Regions from separate parts of the Yersinia kristensenii genome, predicted to be linked through region 4. Evidence: predicted binding sites of a transcription regulator. Region 4 holds the regulator's gene; each other region holds the start of a gene.

Region 1 (4,201 bases), 2.2 Mb from region 4:
GAAAACTCGCCGCTTAACTGGCCTTCATGCATCACAATGATGCGGTCGCTCATGCCCAGCACTTCCGGCATTTCCGAGGAAACCAGAATGATGCTCAGCCCTTCTTGTTTGAATTGGTTAATTAACTGGTAGATTTCTTTTTTGGCCCCGACATCCACCCCACGAGTGGGTTCATCAAGGATCAAAACTTTCGGCCGAGTCATTAGACCCCGAGCGATAGCCACTTTTTGCTGATTACCACCGGACAGCAAACCAATCGGCTGTTCCATGGAAGGCGTTTTGATATTAAATAAACGAATGAAATCCGCCACCGCCTGCTGTTCATCAGCATGCTTGAGCGATCCCCCTGAACGGCTGAAATAACGCAATGCAGTCAAAGACATATTTTCTTTAACTGACATGCCGAGCACTAAGCCATCGCGCTTACGATCTTCAGAAATGTACACAATGCCGTTTGCTAAACCATCCTGCGGTGAATGAGTCACGACTTCACGGCCATCCAACATAACAAAGCCAGATTTACGCGGCAGCGCACCATAGATGATTTTCATCAGCTCAGTGCGGCCAGCGCCCATCAAACCCGCCACACCCAGAATTTCGCCACTGTAGAGGGTGAAATTGACATTTGTCACCCCTGGGCCACATAGCTGTTTGACCTGTAAGCGTTTTTCACCACGCGGTAAATTTAGGCGCGGATATTGCTCTTCCAGCTTACGGCCTACCATCATCTCAATCAGTGAGTTTTCGGTCAGCGTGTTAACCGGTTTTTCGGCGATAAACTGCCCATCACGGAACACCGTGACGTCATCGCAAATCTCAAAGATTTCTTTTAAGCGGTGGGAGATATAAACAATGCCACGGCCTTCCGCTTTCAACTCTTTAATAACATTAAATAAAGAGGCCGTTTCAGTGTCGGTCAGGGCATCGGTTGGTTCATCCATAATGATGACTTTGGATTCAAAGCTCAGCACTTTGGCGATTTCCACCATTTGCTGATCACCAATGGAAAGCTCGCCCACCAGCCGATGGCTGCTGTAGCTGATATTTAAGCGCGCCAGCAATAAATCAGCTTCGGCATACATTTTTTTCCAATCAATGCTGCCAAAGCGATTAACAAACTCGCGCCCTAAAAAGATATTTTCTGCGATGGTTAACTGTGGGATCAGGTTAAGTTCCTGATGAATAATGCCAATCCCCGCTTCCTGTGAGTCTTTCGGGCCATTAAACACCACTTCTTTACCCAAGAAATGTTGGCTGCCAGCATCTTTGTTATAGATACCGGTCAGCACTTTCATCATGGTCGATTTTCCGGCCCCATTTTCGCCTACCAGTGCCATCACCCTGCCGGGATAGACACTCAGCGCAGCACCCGAGAGTGCTTTGACGCCGGGAAAGGCTTTATCAATCCCTTTCAGTTGCAGCAAAGGTTGCATAAACGCCTCAGAAAGTTACGCCGGAGCAGAGAATGATGTTAGCAAAGGGGGAACATTCCCCGCTACGAATCACTGCCCGGCTTTGTTTGGTTTGCTCTTTAAAAGCCTCATGGCTGATATAGTGCAAAGCAATTTGGTTTCCCTGGTGTTGCTCAAGTTGTGATAGTTGTGCGAGTAACGTTTCATGGAGTTGCGGGTTATTTTTAATAATCTCCTCCGCCAAGACGGCACTCTCAACCTGCATTTCTTGTGTTACCACCTCAAAAACCTGGAGGAACCCAGGGACGCCTCGAGTCAGTGCCAAATCGATACGTGTGGTGGTTGCCGGTATTGGCAGCCCCGCATCACCTATCACAATCTGATCGGTATGGCCCAGGCGGGAGATAACAGCAGAAATATCAGAATTCAGTAATGCGCCTTTTTTCATTTTCGACTCCAACAGCGAAACGTTTCGCTGATACTGAGTTTAGAAAAATGACCGCAGAAGGCAAACCCAATTTGGTGAAATTGTGATCACCATCGAAACGTTTCGCTGAACAAATGAAAAGCGGGGATGATGAATGTGAAAAAGGCCGTTATGTTTAACGGCCTTGAAGGTTATTGATAAATCTATTTTGTCACGGGCGGCTGCACCGACGGGCGCTCCGACGGCTTACGCACTTGTATTTGACACTAAGAGGGACCCATTCGGCACATTTCCCCGCGTATCAACTTTGTCAGCAGCCTTTGAGCTAAATCTCTACCTGAGTTCCCAATTCAATCACCCTATTCGGCGGGATTTCAAACTGATCGGCAGCGCGCAGCGCATTACGGCTGAGGGCAATAAACAGCTTGCCGCGCAAGAACATATACCATGGCCGCTTGGTCAGAATGAGTGACTCGTGAGACATAAAGAATGAAGTCTCCATCATCTGGCAAGGTAAGCCTTCCAAACCACAGCGATGGAAAATCTCTTCCACATTTGGGGTTTCATGCCAACCATAACTCGCCACAACCCGCCAGAACGTCGGCGAGAGCTGCTCGATGGTCACGCGATTAACATTATGGACATACGGCGCATCTTCAGTTCTCAGTGTCAGTAAGACCACTCGCTCATGTAATACTTTGTTATGTTTGAGGTTATGTAGCAATGCGAACGGAATAACATTCATCGCCCGCGACATATAGACCGCGGTGCCGGGAACACGAACCGGAGGTGACTTCTCCAATGAAGCAATCATCGCTTCCAGTGAATTGCCGTGTTCATGCATACGGCGCAACAAGCTGAAACGCTCGCTTTTCCAGGTGGTCATGATGATAAACATCACCAGCCCCAATGACAGTGGCAACCAACCACCGGAGAACAATTTCAGGGCGTTGGCAGAGAACATGGGAATATCAATAATCAATAAGAGCACTAACAGGCAACCAACAAAAGCTCGGTTCCAGTGCCAGTTTTTCAGCGCTACGGTACAGAACAGAACACTGGTGATGACCATGGTACCGGTTACGGCAATACCGTAAGCGGCCGCCAAATTACTGGAGCGTTCGAATCCGACAATCACCAATACCACCGCCAGATACAGCGTCCAGTTAATCACCGGGATATATATCTGCCCTGATTCCATTTCTGAGGTATGAATAATGCGCATCGGCGGTAAATAACCTAAACGAACCGCCTGTCGGGTCAGTGAGAATACACCGGAGATGACAGCCTGCGAGGCAATAACGGTCGCCAATGTCGCCAATATTAATAGTGGAATCAATGCCCAGTCGGGGGCGAGCAGGAAGAAGGGGTTTTTGATGGCTTCCGGATTTTTCAGTAATAACGCGCCCTGGCCAAAATAATTTAGCACCAATGAGGGCAGCACCACGGTAAACCATGCTAACCGAATAGGAAATTTACCAAAATGCCCCATATCTGCATATAAGGCTTCCACCCCGGTAATAGCTAAAACTACCGCACCAAGGGCAAAAAATGAAACAGACTTATATTCAGTGAAGAAGCTTATCGCCCATTTCGGATTCAATGCAGCCAGCACTTCTGGATTCGCGATAATACTGCGTAACCCCAGCAGCGCCAAGGTCAGGAACCAAACCAACATCACCGGGGCAAACAATTTACCGACGCTGCCAGTCCCGTGTTTTTGAATCACAAATAACAGGGTTAAAACGGCAATAGAGCAAGGGACAATATAAGGATCAAGTGCAGGTGCGGCTATTTCTAGCCCTTCGATGGCCGACATAACCGATATTGCCGGGGTGATGACCACCTCACCATAAAAGAAACTGCCACCAATTAAGCCGAGGATCACCAAAATGGAAGTGGCTCTGGAAGACGTATTACGCCCAGCCAAAGACATTAAGGTTAAAATCCCCCCTTCACCGGCGTTATCCGCGCGCATGACATAGGTCAGATATTTAACCGAGACAATCAGAATTAACATCCAGAAAATCAGTGATAAAAACCCAAATACCACATCCGGACGGACATCAAAACCGTAATGACCAGAAAAACACTCTCTCAAGGTATAGAGTGGGCTAGTACCAATATCACCGTAAACGACCCCGATTGCTGCCAGGGTTACCGCCGATAAAGATTGTTTTTTATGTTCTGTGCTCATAATTGAATTCTTTTTGCTAGAACATCCATAACCTGATGTGTACGTTTAAGAACCGCAATAACCGGCTCTGTGTCCCTTGACGGCCACCAAAAGGCGCACAGTATGCACCATTTCAATAGATTGCCTACTCTTAAATCAAGCACAAGAAAGAGCAAAAGTAGATCG
Region 2 (4,201 bases), 430 kb from region 4:
AATATGACCTCGACATCTATATGATTGTGGCGGTTGATTTCTTCAATATGGGCGCGATGGAAAACAAAGGGCTGAATGTATTCAACTCAAAATATGTTCTGGCAAAAGCAGAAACGGCGACAGATAAAGATTATCTGAACATTGAAGCTGTTATCGGTCATGAATATTTCCATAACTGGACGGGTAACCGAGTAACTTGCCGTGATTGGTTCCAATTAAGCTTGAAAGAGGGCTTAACGGTATTCCGTGATCAAGAATTCAGTTCCGATTTGGGCTCACGCTCGGTTAATCGTATTGAAAACGTTCGTGTGATGCGTTCGGCGCAATTTGCCGAAGATGCCAGTCCGATGGCTCACGCTATTCGCCCAGATAAAGTCATCGAGATGAACAATTTCTACACCTTGACGGTGTATGAAAAAGGGTCGGAAGTCATCCGGATGATGCATACTTTACTGGGTGAACAGCAGTTCCAGGCGGGCATGCAACTCTATTTCGAACGCCATGATGGCAGTGCGGCGACCTGTGATGATTTCGTACAGGCAATGGAAGATGCATCTAATGTTGATTTATCTTTATTCCGCCGCTGGTATAGCCAATCGGGTACACCGATACTGACGGTACGTGATGATTATGATGCTGAAAAACAGCAATATCATCTGCATGTTAGTCAGAAAACGTTGCCAACCGCGGATCAGCCGGAAAAACTGCCATTGCATATCCCTTTGGATATTGAACTTTATGACAGTAAAGGCCACGTGATTGCGTTACAGAAAAATGGTTTACCGGTTCATCATGTTCTGAATGTCACAGAGGCTGAGCAAACCTTTACTTTTGATCATGTTGAGCACACCCCCATCCCATCCCTATTGCGTGAATTTTCTGCACCAGTCAAACTGGATTACACCTACAGTGATCAGCAACTGACTTTCTTGATGCAGCATGCGCGTAATGAATTCTCGCGCTGGGATGCGGCGCAAAGTTTGCTGGCAACTCATATCAAGCTCAATGTTGCTAAATACCAGCAAAAACAGCCGTTGAGTTTACCTAATCATGTGGCTGATGCTTTCCGTGCAATATTGCTTGATGAAAATCTTGATCCTGCACTAGCAGCACAGATCCTGACACTGCCATCAGAAAATGAAATTGCGGAGTTGTTCATCACTATTGATCCGCAAGCGATCAGTGCAGTACATGAAGCCATTACCCGTTGTCTGGCAAATGAGTTGTCTGATGAATTATTGGCTGTCTATGTGGCGAATATCACTCCTGAATATCGTATTGAACACACAGATATCGCCAAGCGGGCATTGCGCAATATCTGTCTGAATTACCTTGCCTTTGCGGATGAAGAGTTTGCTAACAAGCTTGTTTCTTCCCAATATCATCAGGCAGATAATATGACTGACTCGTTGGCAGCGCTCGCGGCTGCTGTTGCTGCACAGTTACCTTGCCGCGATGAGTTGTTGACGGCCTTTGATGTACGCTGGAATCATGATGGTTTGGTGATGGATAAATGGTTTGCTCTGCAAGCAACCAGCCCGGCAGCGGATGTTCTGGCGCAAGTGCGTGGTTTACTTAAACACCCAGCCTTTAGCTTGAGTAATCCAAACCGCACTCGCTCGCTAATTGGTAGTTTTGCTTCCGGTAACCCAGCAGCTTTCCATGCCACTGACGGTAGCGGTTATCAATTCCTGGTAGAAATACTCAGTGATTTGAATACCCGTAATCCACAGGTTGCTGCTCGTTTGATTGAGCCACTGATTCGTTTGAAACGTTATGATTCAGGGCGTCAAACTTTGATGCGTCAGGCCTTGGAACAATTGAAAACACTGGATAATTTGTCTGGTGATTTATACGAGAAGATAACTAAAGCATTAGCGGCATAAGTTGGCTATTTGCAAAAGTAAATAATTTGTAGAAGTCATTGTTTAAATAAATAGGGGGCATAATGGCCCTCTATTTTTTTATCCTTATATTTGTTAACACTAGAGTAACTTCATAGAACAAGGTCTTTGCATGGCTTTACTTCGCAAACGTTTACTTTCCTGAAAGATGAATTTACCATTCCAACATCAACGGCTAGTCACTGCCCGCTCAGGAGATTACATGTATTATCCACTTGTCAAAAAAGCACTCTTTCAGCTTGATCCAGAACGTGCACATGAACTCACTTTTCGCCAGTTAAAACGCGTTACTGGCACGCCACTTCAATTCTTGATTCGCCAATCAGTGCCAACCAAACCAGTAAGTTGCATGGGGCTGTCATTCAAAAATCCATTAGGCTTAGCTGCAGGTTTGGATAAAGATGGTGAGTGCATTGATGCTCTGGGCGCGATGGGGTTTGGTTTTATTGAAGTCGGGACAGTCACACCACGGCCACAGTCAGGAAATGATAAACCAAGATTGTTTAGGGTCGTCGAGGCCGAAGGTTTGATCAATCGTATGGGTTTTAATAATCACGGGGTTGATAACTTAATTGAAAACGTTAAAAAATCACATTTTGGCGGTATTTTAGGTATTAATATTGGTAAGAATAAAGATACTCCGGTAGAGCAGGGCAAAGAAGATTACTTGATTTGCATGGATAAAATTTATCCTTATGCCGGCTATATTGCGATTAATATTTCATCGCCTAATACTCCAGGATTACGGTCTTTGCAGTATGGTGAAGCACTGGATGATTTGTTGGCAGCAATTAAAAATAAACAAACTGAATTACATCAGCGGCATCATAAGTATGTTCCTGTCGCAGTTAAGATCGCGCCGGATCTTACAGAAGAAGAATTGATCCAAATAGCGGATAGCTTGGTTCGCCATAATATAGATGGTGTTATTGCCACTAATACAACTTTAGATCGTTCCCTCATTCAGGGTTTAAATTATTGCGAACAAGCCGGAGGGTTAAGTGGCCGTCCATTACAATTACGCAGTACTGAAGTGATTCGCCGTTTATCGCAAGAGTTGCAGGGCCGTTTACCTATTATTGGCGTCGGTGGAATTGACTCGGTCATTGCTGCGCGGGAAAAAATGGCTGCGGGTGCTTCATTGATTCAAATTTATTCCGGATTTATCTTCCATGGACCAAGTTTGATTAAGAATATCATTACTCATATCTAATTATTTATCTTCTTTACTTGTCTGGGGGTTTATTTATTCCCCCAGCTCGTCTATATTTTATCCCTATAGATTAAATATACATCAAAAGCCTTATATGATTTAGTGCAATTAGGTGGGTAAGTGCTCAGTTATTGAGTCAATAATGTTGGCGAACGTGGCGGGAAGGGTAAAATATGCGGATTAAACCAGACGATAAATGGCGTTGGTATTTTGATATCGAACATGACAGGCTCATGTTGGATTTAGCCAATGGTATGATATTTCGGTCGCGGTTCCCGTCTAAAATGTTAACTCCTGATGCCTTTGATGAATCTGCATTTTGCGTTGATGATGCCGCGCTTTATTTTGAATTTGAAGATCAATGCCGCCAAATTAAAATGGGCCATGAGCAACGTTCAGAATTAATATTAAATGCTTTGGTTGCATGTCGTTTTCTAAAACCATTAATGCCCAAAAGCTGGTATTTTGCACAACAGCCTAAAACTTGGATACCACAGAATGCGGCACTGGCTACAGTAAAAGTATTGGATAGTAACGAAGAGATTAGTTTGTTAGTAGTTGAATCCGGTGACACTGCCAGTTTGTGTTTATTAGCGCAGCCCCAAGTCGTATTAGCTGGCCGTCAGTTGGCATTGGGCGATGCGATAAAAATAATGAATGACCGTTTGTTACCATTAGTGATTCAAGAGGTTTACACTACGACGGCCTATGACCGAGCAGTATAATCCCGTTATACTCGTCATACTTCAAGCCGCATGTGCGTTGGCTGCACTCCTTCACCCGAGTCATTGACTGATGTCAACTCATCGGGATTCATTCGATTACCGCCTTCCTGCAACTCGAATTATCTAGAGTATATACTTGTCATACTTCAAGCCGCATGTGCGTTGGCTGCTCTCCTTACTCGGCCCGTCCATGGGCTTCGCTTCTGCGAGTCGCATTCAAATATGTTCCTGACCGATTTGTATCTTATTTTCCGCTAAGAGTAATATTTCCTTTGGGTATGCAACTGCAACAAAGTATCGTCCCGTCATTGCCAATAGCGCTTTGTTTTAACGGTGCGACATCGCCATCGACTAAGGTA
Region 3 (4,201 bases), 190 kb from region 4:
GTAACCAAAGCCAGCGCTGTTCAGCATCGCCATGGCATACCAGTGTCAGTTTTTGCAAATGATGATCGGCAATCAAGGCCCAGTCATACAGGCCGACCGCCATGTCCGGTAAAGCGATATCCTGCTCGGCCAGTACCGGTAATATCTCAACCCGCCGCCCCAAATCATAACCAAATAGCCCTAATGCACCGCCTAAAAAAGGCAGGTCAGGGTGGGGCGAGACCGGGGGAGAAAATTTATCCAATTGCTGTTGCAATAAAGAGAATGGGTCTTCGAGGGAGAGTTCCTGACCTTGCGCACTGATAATCTCGGTTTGCTCGCCCCGAGTAGTGAGGGTGACTTGCGGGTCGGCGACCAGAATATCAAAGCGGTTATGGGTGTGTTCAGCAAATCCGGAGTGCAGCAGCATGGCCCAAGGTTGCTGGGCAAGGGGGGCGAATTGCTGGAGCAGGGCATCTGGTTGATAAGGCAAGGTTTTGAAAGTCAGGGATTTCACACTCATGAGTCGCTATTCTTTTCTTTCGGCTGGACATATTAGGCGGCGTAAGGCTATTTTCACCACCAAAGTTGGGGAAGATTAGCATAAATTACCCGGTATTTGGGGGCTGTTCACCCGACGCGGTCAATTCACCGTAAATAGCGATTCACTTTAAATAACAATAAACAGGTATACTGAATCAATTATATGCAGGAGATAAATCAATGTTAGCGGGTATGCCTTCACTTTCTCATGAGGAACAGCAAGAAGCTGTCGAACGTATTCACCAATTCATGTCGGAAGGAATGAGCAGTGGCGAGGCGATTGCTTTGGTTGCCGCAGAGATTCGCGAGCGGCACCAGAATGATCCACAAGCCATGCCTATCTTTGAAGATTCTGACTTTGATGACAATGATGAGTCTGATTATCGTCGTGATAATGAGCAGGATGCGGACGAAATAGAAGATCCTTACGAGGGGTAAGTTCTCGTTTTTTGCTGTCCAATGCCAATAAACCCGTCGCGAAGGCGGGTTTATTGGCTGTTACGCATGACTGACCTGTTACCGCTATTTACCGGTCACGACCACCGCATCTGCGGCCCGTTTTGCCACTTCAATCGCGGTATCAATATCATCCGCTACCGCCAGCGCCACACCCAACCGCCGTTTACCTGCAATGTCGGGTTTACCAAATAAACGAATTTGTGTGTCACCGACCAGGGCGGTTTCCAACCCATGGTAAGCAATATTATGGCTGGTTAATTCGGGCAAAATAACCGCCGACGCGGCTGCGCCATACTGACGAATGGTGCCAATTGGCAAGCCGAGAAATGCGCGCACATGCAAGGCAAACTCAGACATATTCTGCGAAATCAAGGTCACCATGCCGGTATCGTGAGGGCGCGGTGAAACTTCACTGAAAATAACGTCATCACCGCAGACAAATAACTCCACACCAAATAGCCCATAGCCACCGAGCGCGGTGACCACTTGTGATGCAATCTCTTTCGCCCGCGCCAGCGCAATATCACTCATCATTTGTGGCTGCCAGGACTCACGGTAATCGCCATCCTCCTGACGGTGACCAATAGGCGCACAAAAATGGATGCCATCAACTGCGCTGATGGTCAGCAAGGTGATTTCAAAATCAAAGTGTACCAATCCCTCGACAATCACTTTGCCGCCGCCTGCCCGGCCACCTTGTTGCGCGTAATCCCATGCGGTTTGAAGTTGCTGTTCATTGCGAATCAAACTTTGGCCTTTACCGGAAGAACTCATCACCGGTTTGACAATGCACGGATAACCCATCTCACTCACTGCCTGACGGAATGCGTTCTCGGTAGCGGCAAAGCGGTAACTGGAGGTCGGCAATTGCAGTGTTTCAGCAGCCAGACGGCGAATTCCTTCGCGGTTCATGGTCAAGCGAGTCGCTTCGGCGCAGGGCACAACTTTGTGGCCCATATTCTCTAACTCAACCAGCATATCAGTGGCGATAGCTTCAATTTCCGGCACAATATAGTGCGGTTTTTCCTGCTCGACCAACTGCTTGAGCGCTGCGGCATCCAGCATGTTAATCACATGGCTACGATGAGCAACATGCATTGCAGGCGCATCCGCATAGCGATCAACCGCAATCACTTCCAGCCCCAGCCTTTGGCATTCAATCGCCACTTCTTTGCCTAGCTCGCCTGCGCCAAGCAACATGACACGGGTGGCGTTTGGGCGCAGTGCGGTTCCAATAGTCAGCATAGTTAGATACCTACATCAGTGGAAAAGTTACACAATAATTTGATACGCGATGAATTTTACGGGCATGAGTATACGGCAAAATAGCAACGAAAACGATTGCGTATCGGTGTCTACGCAGAGAATCACGGCATTTTGCCGGTATTGATGCAGTATAGTTCCGGCAATAGCCCTATATCTGGTATTATCGCGCCAAAATCTTGCGCTCGCCTTCAGGCCATCGCTGCCATTCCATTCCGTTATAAGAGTTACTGCCGTGAGCACAACGTCCTTTTCTTCCCTGACACTGCCTGCTGAGCAGTTGTCCAATCTTAATGAACTTGGTTATACCGAGATGACACCGGTACAGGCCGCAGCATTACCGGCCATCCTCAATGGGCAGGATGTTCGGGCAAAAGCCAAAACCGGCAGTGGTAAAACTGCGGCCTTCGGCATTGGTTTGCTGGACAAAATTGCTGTGGGTGAGTTTGTGACTCAAGCTTTGGTGCTGTGTCCCACTCGTGAACTGGCTGATCAGGTCAGCAAAGAGTTGCGCCGGTTAGCGCGCTTTACTCAGAATATTAAAATTCTGACCTTGTGTGGCGGCCAGCCGATGGGCCATCAGTTGGATTCCCTGGTGCATGCCCCGCATATCGTCGTCGGCACGCCGGGCCGTATTCAGGAGCATTTGCGCAAGAAAACCCTGGTGCTGGATGACCTCAAAATTCTGGTGCTGGATGAAGCCGATCGCATGTTGGACATGGGTTTTACCGATGCCATTGATGATGTGATTGCTTATACCCCGCCACAGCGCCAGACGTTGCTGTTCTCTGCGACTTATCCGGCAGGTATTGAACAGATCAGTGCACGGGTTCAGCGCCAGCCAGTCAATGTTGAAGTTGATGATGGTGATGAAGCTCCCGCGATTGAACAGGTATTTTTCGAAACCACGCGCGAAAAACGGTTGCCGCTGTTGATCTCGGCCCTCAGTTATTATCAGCCGGCCTCTTGTGTGGTGTTTTGTAACACCAAAAAAGATTGCCAGAGTGTCTATGAGGCGTTGGAGTCCCGTGGCATCAGCGTGTTGGCTTTGCACGGCGATTTAGAACAGCGCGATCGTGATCAAGTGCTGGTGCGTTTTGCCAACCGCAGTTGCCGGGTGTTAGTTGCAACAGATGTTGCTGCCCGTGGTCTGGACATTAAAGACTTGGAACTGGTGGTCAATTTCGAACTGGCGTTTGATCCGGAAATTCATGTGCACCGCATTGGCCGTACCGGGCGGGCAGGGATGAGCGGTCTGGCAGTCAGCCTGTGTACTCCACAGGAAATGACCCGTGCCCATGCCATTGAAGATTATATGCAAATGAAACTGAAATGGACGCCAGCCGAGCAGGTAAGCCGCAGTGCCAACACGATGCTGGAACCTGAAATGGTTACCTTATGCATTGATGGTGGGCGCAAAGCTAAAATTCGTCCTGGCGACATTCTGGGGGCCTTAACCGGTGAAGCCGGTCTGACCGCCGCAGATGTAGGTAAAATCGATATGTTCCCGGTCCATGCTTATGTTGCTATTCGCAAGGCGAGCGCCAAACGTGCTCTACAGCAGTTACAGCAAGGCAAGATCAAAGGCAAAAACTGCAAAGCCCGTTTATTAAAATAATCACAGTAAAGGGCGATGGTGGTTGCATCGCCCCAATAAATCACATTATACTGTGATTATGTACAGTAATCTGTAAGTGAAGAGGACGCGTATCAATGGCCGTTGAAATAAAATTCGTCGTGGTAAGACAGGGTGAGGAAAAAATGACTTTCACAACCAAAAAAGAAGCCGATGCCTACGATAAAATGCTGGATTTGGCTGACAATTTGTCTGAATGGTTGTCACAGTCACCTTTAACACTGGAAGAAGATCAACGCGAGGCCTTGAGTTTCTTCCTTGCAGAGAACAAAGACGCATTAGGGCAAATTCTGCGTGGTGCCCATCCAACGGCATCCGCCG
Region 4 (4,201 bases):
CACTCGATTGACTTTGCTGCTGTGGTACCGATCTACCACCAATGCTTGCCAGCTCACGGCGGCAGAACAGACGCCCACCGCTTGAATAAAGCGCAGAACTAATAACTGTGTCGCCGTTTCAACCCATAAGATGCCCAGACAGCCAATGGCAAATAAACCTAATCCGACTAATAGTACCGGTTTGCGGCCTAATTTATCGGAAACAGGCCCCCAAATAAGCTGGGCGATAGCGAAACCAGCGAGAAAGATACTGAGGCTGGCACTGATGGAGCCAGCGGAGGTCTGTAGTTCTTGTTGCATAGCGCCAAAGGCAGGCAAATACATATCGGTGGCCAGGTACCCCAACATGCTCAAACCGGCCAGATAGAACATGAAACTGGAAGTCGTTTTCATTTTTTGTGTCTCATTATAATTTTGCAGGCAAAACTTTTATCATTGAAATTCCATTGCGGGGGGCATTCTAGCGGCGAGGTATTCTGTTGTGAAACGGTAATATTTGCGCCATGCTATCAAAAAAATTGATGGCAAATATTTAGTCTAGGGGAAGGGCAAAATATGTGGTCAGAATATTCATTGGATGTGGTCGATGCAGTTGCTCGCACCGGGAGTTTCAGCGCCGCAGCTCAAGAATTGCACCGCGTCCCGTCGGCGGTAAGTTATACCGTGCGCCAGTTGGAAGAGTGGCTGGCAGTGCCGTTATTTGTGCGGCGTCATCGGGACGTAGAATTGACGGAGGCGGGCAGGGTTTTTATCAAAGAAGCTAGAGATGTTATCAAAAAAATGAATGGCACACGGCGACAGTGCCAACAAGTGGCAAATGGTTGGCGTGGGCAACTCAATATCGTGGTCGATAAAATCGTCAAACCTCAGCGGAGCCGCCGGTTAGTATTGGATTTTTATCGCCATTTCCCCGATATCGAACTGCGGGTGCGTTATGAGGTATTTAACGGTGTCTGGGATGCACTGGCGGATGGACAAGCTGAAATGGCCATTGGAGCGACTCGCGCCATCCCGGTTGGCGGGCGATTTGTCTTCCGCGACATGGGCTTTTTAAGCTGGCATTGTGTCGTGAGCGTCAATCACCCCTTAGCTTACTTAACCGGGCCCCTTACTGATGACCAATTGCGGCCTTATCCCTCACTTTGTTTGGAGGATACTGCGCGAAATTTGCCGAAACGAGATACCTGGACCTTGGATAACCAACAGCGCTTAGTGGCACCGGATTGGGCCACGGGAATAGATTGTCTGTGTGCAGGATTATGTGTCGGAATGGTGCCCGCGCATATGGTATCGCCCTTGATTGAACAAGGGAAACTGGTGGCATTAACATTGGCCGAGCCACTTCCTGATAGCCCGTGTTGCTTGACGTGGGAGCAGAATAATCATTCGCCAGCCTTAGCATGGATGCTGGCGTATTTAGGTGACAGTGTCACACTTAATAATGAGTGGCTAAGAGATGATAATGACATGGGTAATGATTAAGCACGGCAGAATTAGTTGCCGGTAACAGGGCGCTACCGGCGGGCGAAGATTAGCGGCGATAATCGCGGAATGGGCCATCTGCCACCGATCGGCGTTCAACCAGTTTAGGATGTACTTCAATAGTTTGTGGGTCTTCGCGTTTACTGACAATGCGGTCGAGCAACATGGCAAAGGCGGTTTCCCCTAATCTCTCTTTGGGCTGATGAATCGTGGTCAGCGCCGGTGAGAAATAGCGTGCATTGCGCACATTATCATAACCGATCACTGAAATATCTTGTGGCACCCGCAGGCCCAATTCATCCGCCGCGCATATTGCACCCATTGCCATAATATCACCGCCACAGAATACGGCGGTCGGGCGGTGTTTTTGTGTCAGAATTTGGTGCATAGCTTTATAACCGGATTCTGGCTCAAAATCCCCCTGAACCACCCATTCGTCACGCAGCGGGATATTGGCTTCCTCCAGTGCCTTCAGAAAGCCCTGGTGGCGACCACCACCGGTATTTCGCGATAACTGACCGGGAATCGCCCCGATATCACGGTGACCGCGCTCAATAAGATAACGGCCAGCCAAATAACCTCCTTCGAATGCATTATCAATAATCGAGTCAGTAAAATCGCCACGGGCAGTACCCCAGTCCATCACAACCATTGGAATATTGCGATAATCTTCTAACATCCCCAGTAATTGTTCAGGATATTCAGAACACATCACCAATAATCCATCGACACGCTTTTGCGCCAGCATGGACAGATAGGCTTTTTGTTTATCCAGATTATTATGAGAATTACACAAAATCAGGGTGTAGCCTTTGCTATAACAGCTATTTTCAACTGCTTCGATTACCTCAGCAAAATAGGGTGCTTCACTGGATGTTGCCAACAAGCCAATTGATTTAGTGTGATTAACTTTCAAGCTGCGGGCCACAGCACTGGGCGAATAATGCAGCTCTTTAATGGCCGCCCACACAGCGGCCTTGGTATTTTCGGCGACGAAACGAGTTTTATTGATAACGTGCGAAACGGTGGTGGTAGACACACCCGCGTGTTTGGCCACATCTTTAATCGTTGCCATAAAAAGAATGACTCCTAAGCTCACCTGTTGCAGTAGGTAAGTATTATGTTAATCGTTTGCCTGTATGACTCGAACACCGCTCAGACAGAGACACAAGAGTAGGCTGGTAAGTTGAATCAGCAGGCTGTCTGAGAGGTTTTATTGGACATTATTAGTCGGCATACAGTTATGAACTGCGAATTTTGGCTGATCTGGAGGAAAAGTGAAAGAGGTAATCAAAGTTATAAAGTGCGTAATGAGCACAAGATTTTTTTTCTTAACTGTGGGAAAATGATTTAACGCACTAATTGTGTGCCTTTACCTTACTATACTTTAAATAATTCGAGTTGCAGGAAAGCGGCAAGTGAAAGGCAAATTGGTTGTAAACCATTTTGAACAGAGCTTGTGCTGACACGTAGGATGAGCCTCCGATACACTTACAGTGTAAGTGATTCGGGCGATTTAACGTAGTTAACGCAGATGCTACTTGAAATATGACCAAGTATAAAAATTAACCGGCTGAGGAGTTTTTATGGATACCAATCTGAAAATGTCGCTGATTACGACTGTTGGTGCGCTGGCGATGATTATTGCTTTTAGCTTCGTGGCGGTAATGAATTAATTAAACCACTTGCCGGTGTGAAGCCATTAGTAGGGCGGTTAAACCGCCCTTAATTATTTCTACTGATAATATCCACGCGTGTTGTCTTTCTGTTTGCGCTGTATCAGGCTAAATTTTTCTCAACGAAAGACCAATTTACTAAGGCCCAGAAGTTTTCCAGATATTTTGGTCGCGCATTACGATAATCAATATAGTAAGCGTGTTCCCACACATCCACAGTCAGCAGCGGCTTATCAGCCGTCGTCAGCGGTGTTGCCGCATTTGATGTACTGACAATCGCCAGTGCGCCATCCGCTTTTTTGACCAGCCACGTCCAGCCTGCGCCAAAGTTTTTCACCGCCGCATCAGTAAACTGTGCTTTAAATTCAGCGAAAGAACCAAAGGATTGATTAATGGCATCGGCAACTTTGCCGGTAGGTTCGCCGCCACCATTCGGTGATAAACAGTGCCAGTAAAAGGTGTGGTTCCAGACTTGGGCTGCATTATTAAAGACACCGCCACTGGAAGTTTTAATAATCTCTTCCAAGGATTTACCTGCAAACTCAGTATCCTTAATCAGATTATTGAGGTTGACCACATAAGTGTTGTGGTGCTTGCCGTAATGGTATTCCAGCGTTTCAGCAGAAATGTGCGGTTCCAGTGCATTTTGTGCATAAGGTAATGCCGGTAATTCAAAAGACATCGCTCTCTCCTTTCGGGGTTGCTCAGGGTGTTTGCTCCTCAAATCCAACCATTTGCAGTCGCTAAGATGGGGTGAGGGGCGGTTAAAATCGTAATTATTGTATTTTTGTTGTGGGTATTAATCTTAACAACTTTCAACAGAAATGACAGATATAACCACATCGTTTGATGGGGTATTGTGTGAAAAGCATGTGCTGAAGTTATGTGATTGAGGGGCGATGATTGAGTTATTGGCACCCGATAGGTCTACCAGGTGCGGGGATCGAGATTAGCGGCCCGTTTTTTGATTAACGAATAGTTTTGGGTGTCACGACGCGGCGAGCGCCAACATAATGATCTTGCCAGTAGTCATTATCTAGCAT

The links. The regulator PurR, encoded in region 4, represses purine synthesis genes. The targets are predictions, from matches to a motif close to CANGCAAACGTTTGCNTG.
Region 1: rbsD (D-ribose pyranase) is a predicted target of PurR. The motif match lies at 1,873-1,890, and genes of this name have one in related genera.
Region 2: pyrD (quinone-dependent dihydroorotate dehydrogenase) is a predicted target of PurR. The motif match lies at 2,027-2,044, and genes of this name have one in related genera.
Region 3: purT (formate-dependent phosphoribosylglycinamide formyltransferase) is a predicted target of PurR. The motif match lies at 2,312-2,329, and genes of this name have one in related genera.

Annotation. Positions count from the first base shown of each region.
Region 1 covers NZ_UHIY01000001.1:1,496,849-1,501,049, reverse strand. The annotation lists gene rbsA (ribose ABC transporter ATP-binding protein RbsA) at 1-1,433, opposite strand, end outside; gene rbsD (D-ribose pyranase) at 1,441-1,860, opposite strand; gene kup (low affinity potassium transporter Kup) at 2,165-4,036, opposite strand.
Region 2 covers NZ_UHIY01000001.1:4,150,212-4,154,412, reverse strand. The annotation lists gene pepN (aminopeptidase N) at 1-1,886, shown strand, start outside; gene pyrD (quinone-dependent dihydroorotate dehydrogenase) at 2,107-3,117, shown strand; gene DX162_RS19310 (cell division protein ZapC) at 3,291-3,842, shown strand; gene DX162_RS19300 (YcbX family protein) at 4,087-4,201, opposite strand, start outside.
Region 3 covers NZ_UHIY01000001.1:3,909,799-3,913,999, reverse strand. The annotation lists gene pabB (aminodeoxychorismate synthase component 1) at 1-502, opposite strand, end outside; gene DX162_RS18070 (YoaH family protein) at 703-960, shown strand; gene purT (formate-dependent phosphoribosylglycinamide formyltransferase) at 1,045-2,226, opposite strand; gene dbpA (ATP-dependent RNA helicase DbpA) at 2,480-3,862, shown strand; gene DX162_RS18055 (YebG family protein) at 3,958-4,201, shown strand, end outside.
Region 4 covers NZ_UHIY01000001.1:3,722,435-3,726,635, reverse strand. The annotation lists gene punC (purine nucleoside transporter PunC) at 1-393, opposite strand, end outside; gene punR (DNA-binding transcriptional activator PunR) at 556-1,482, shown strand; gene purR (HTH-type transcriptional repressor PurR) at 1,532-2,557, opposite strand; gene cydH (cytochrome bd-I oxidase subunit CydH) at 3,069-3,158, shown strand; gene sodB (superoxide dismutase [Fe]) at 3,262-3,840, opposite strand; gene DX162_RS17040 (C40 family peptidase) at 4,127-4,201, opposite strand, start outside.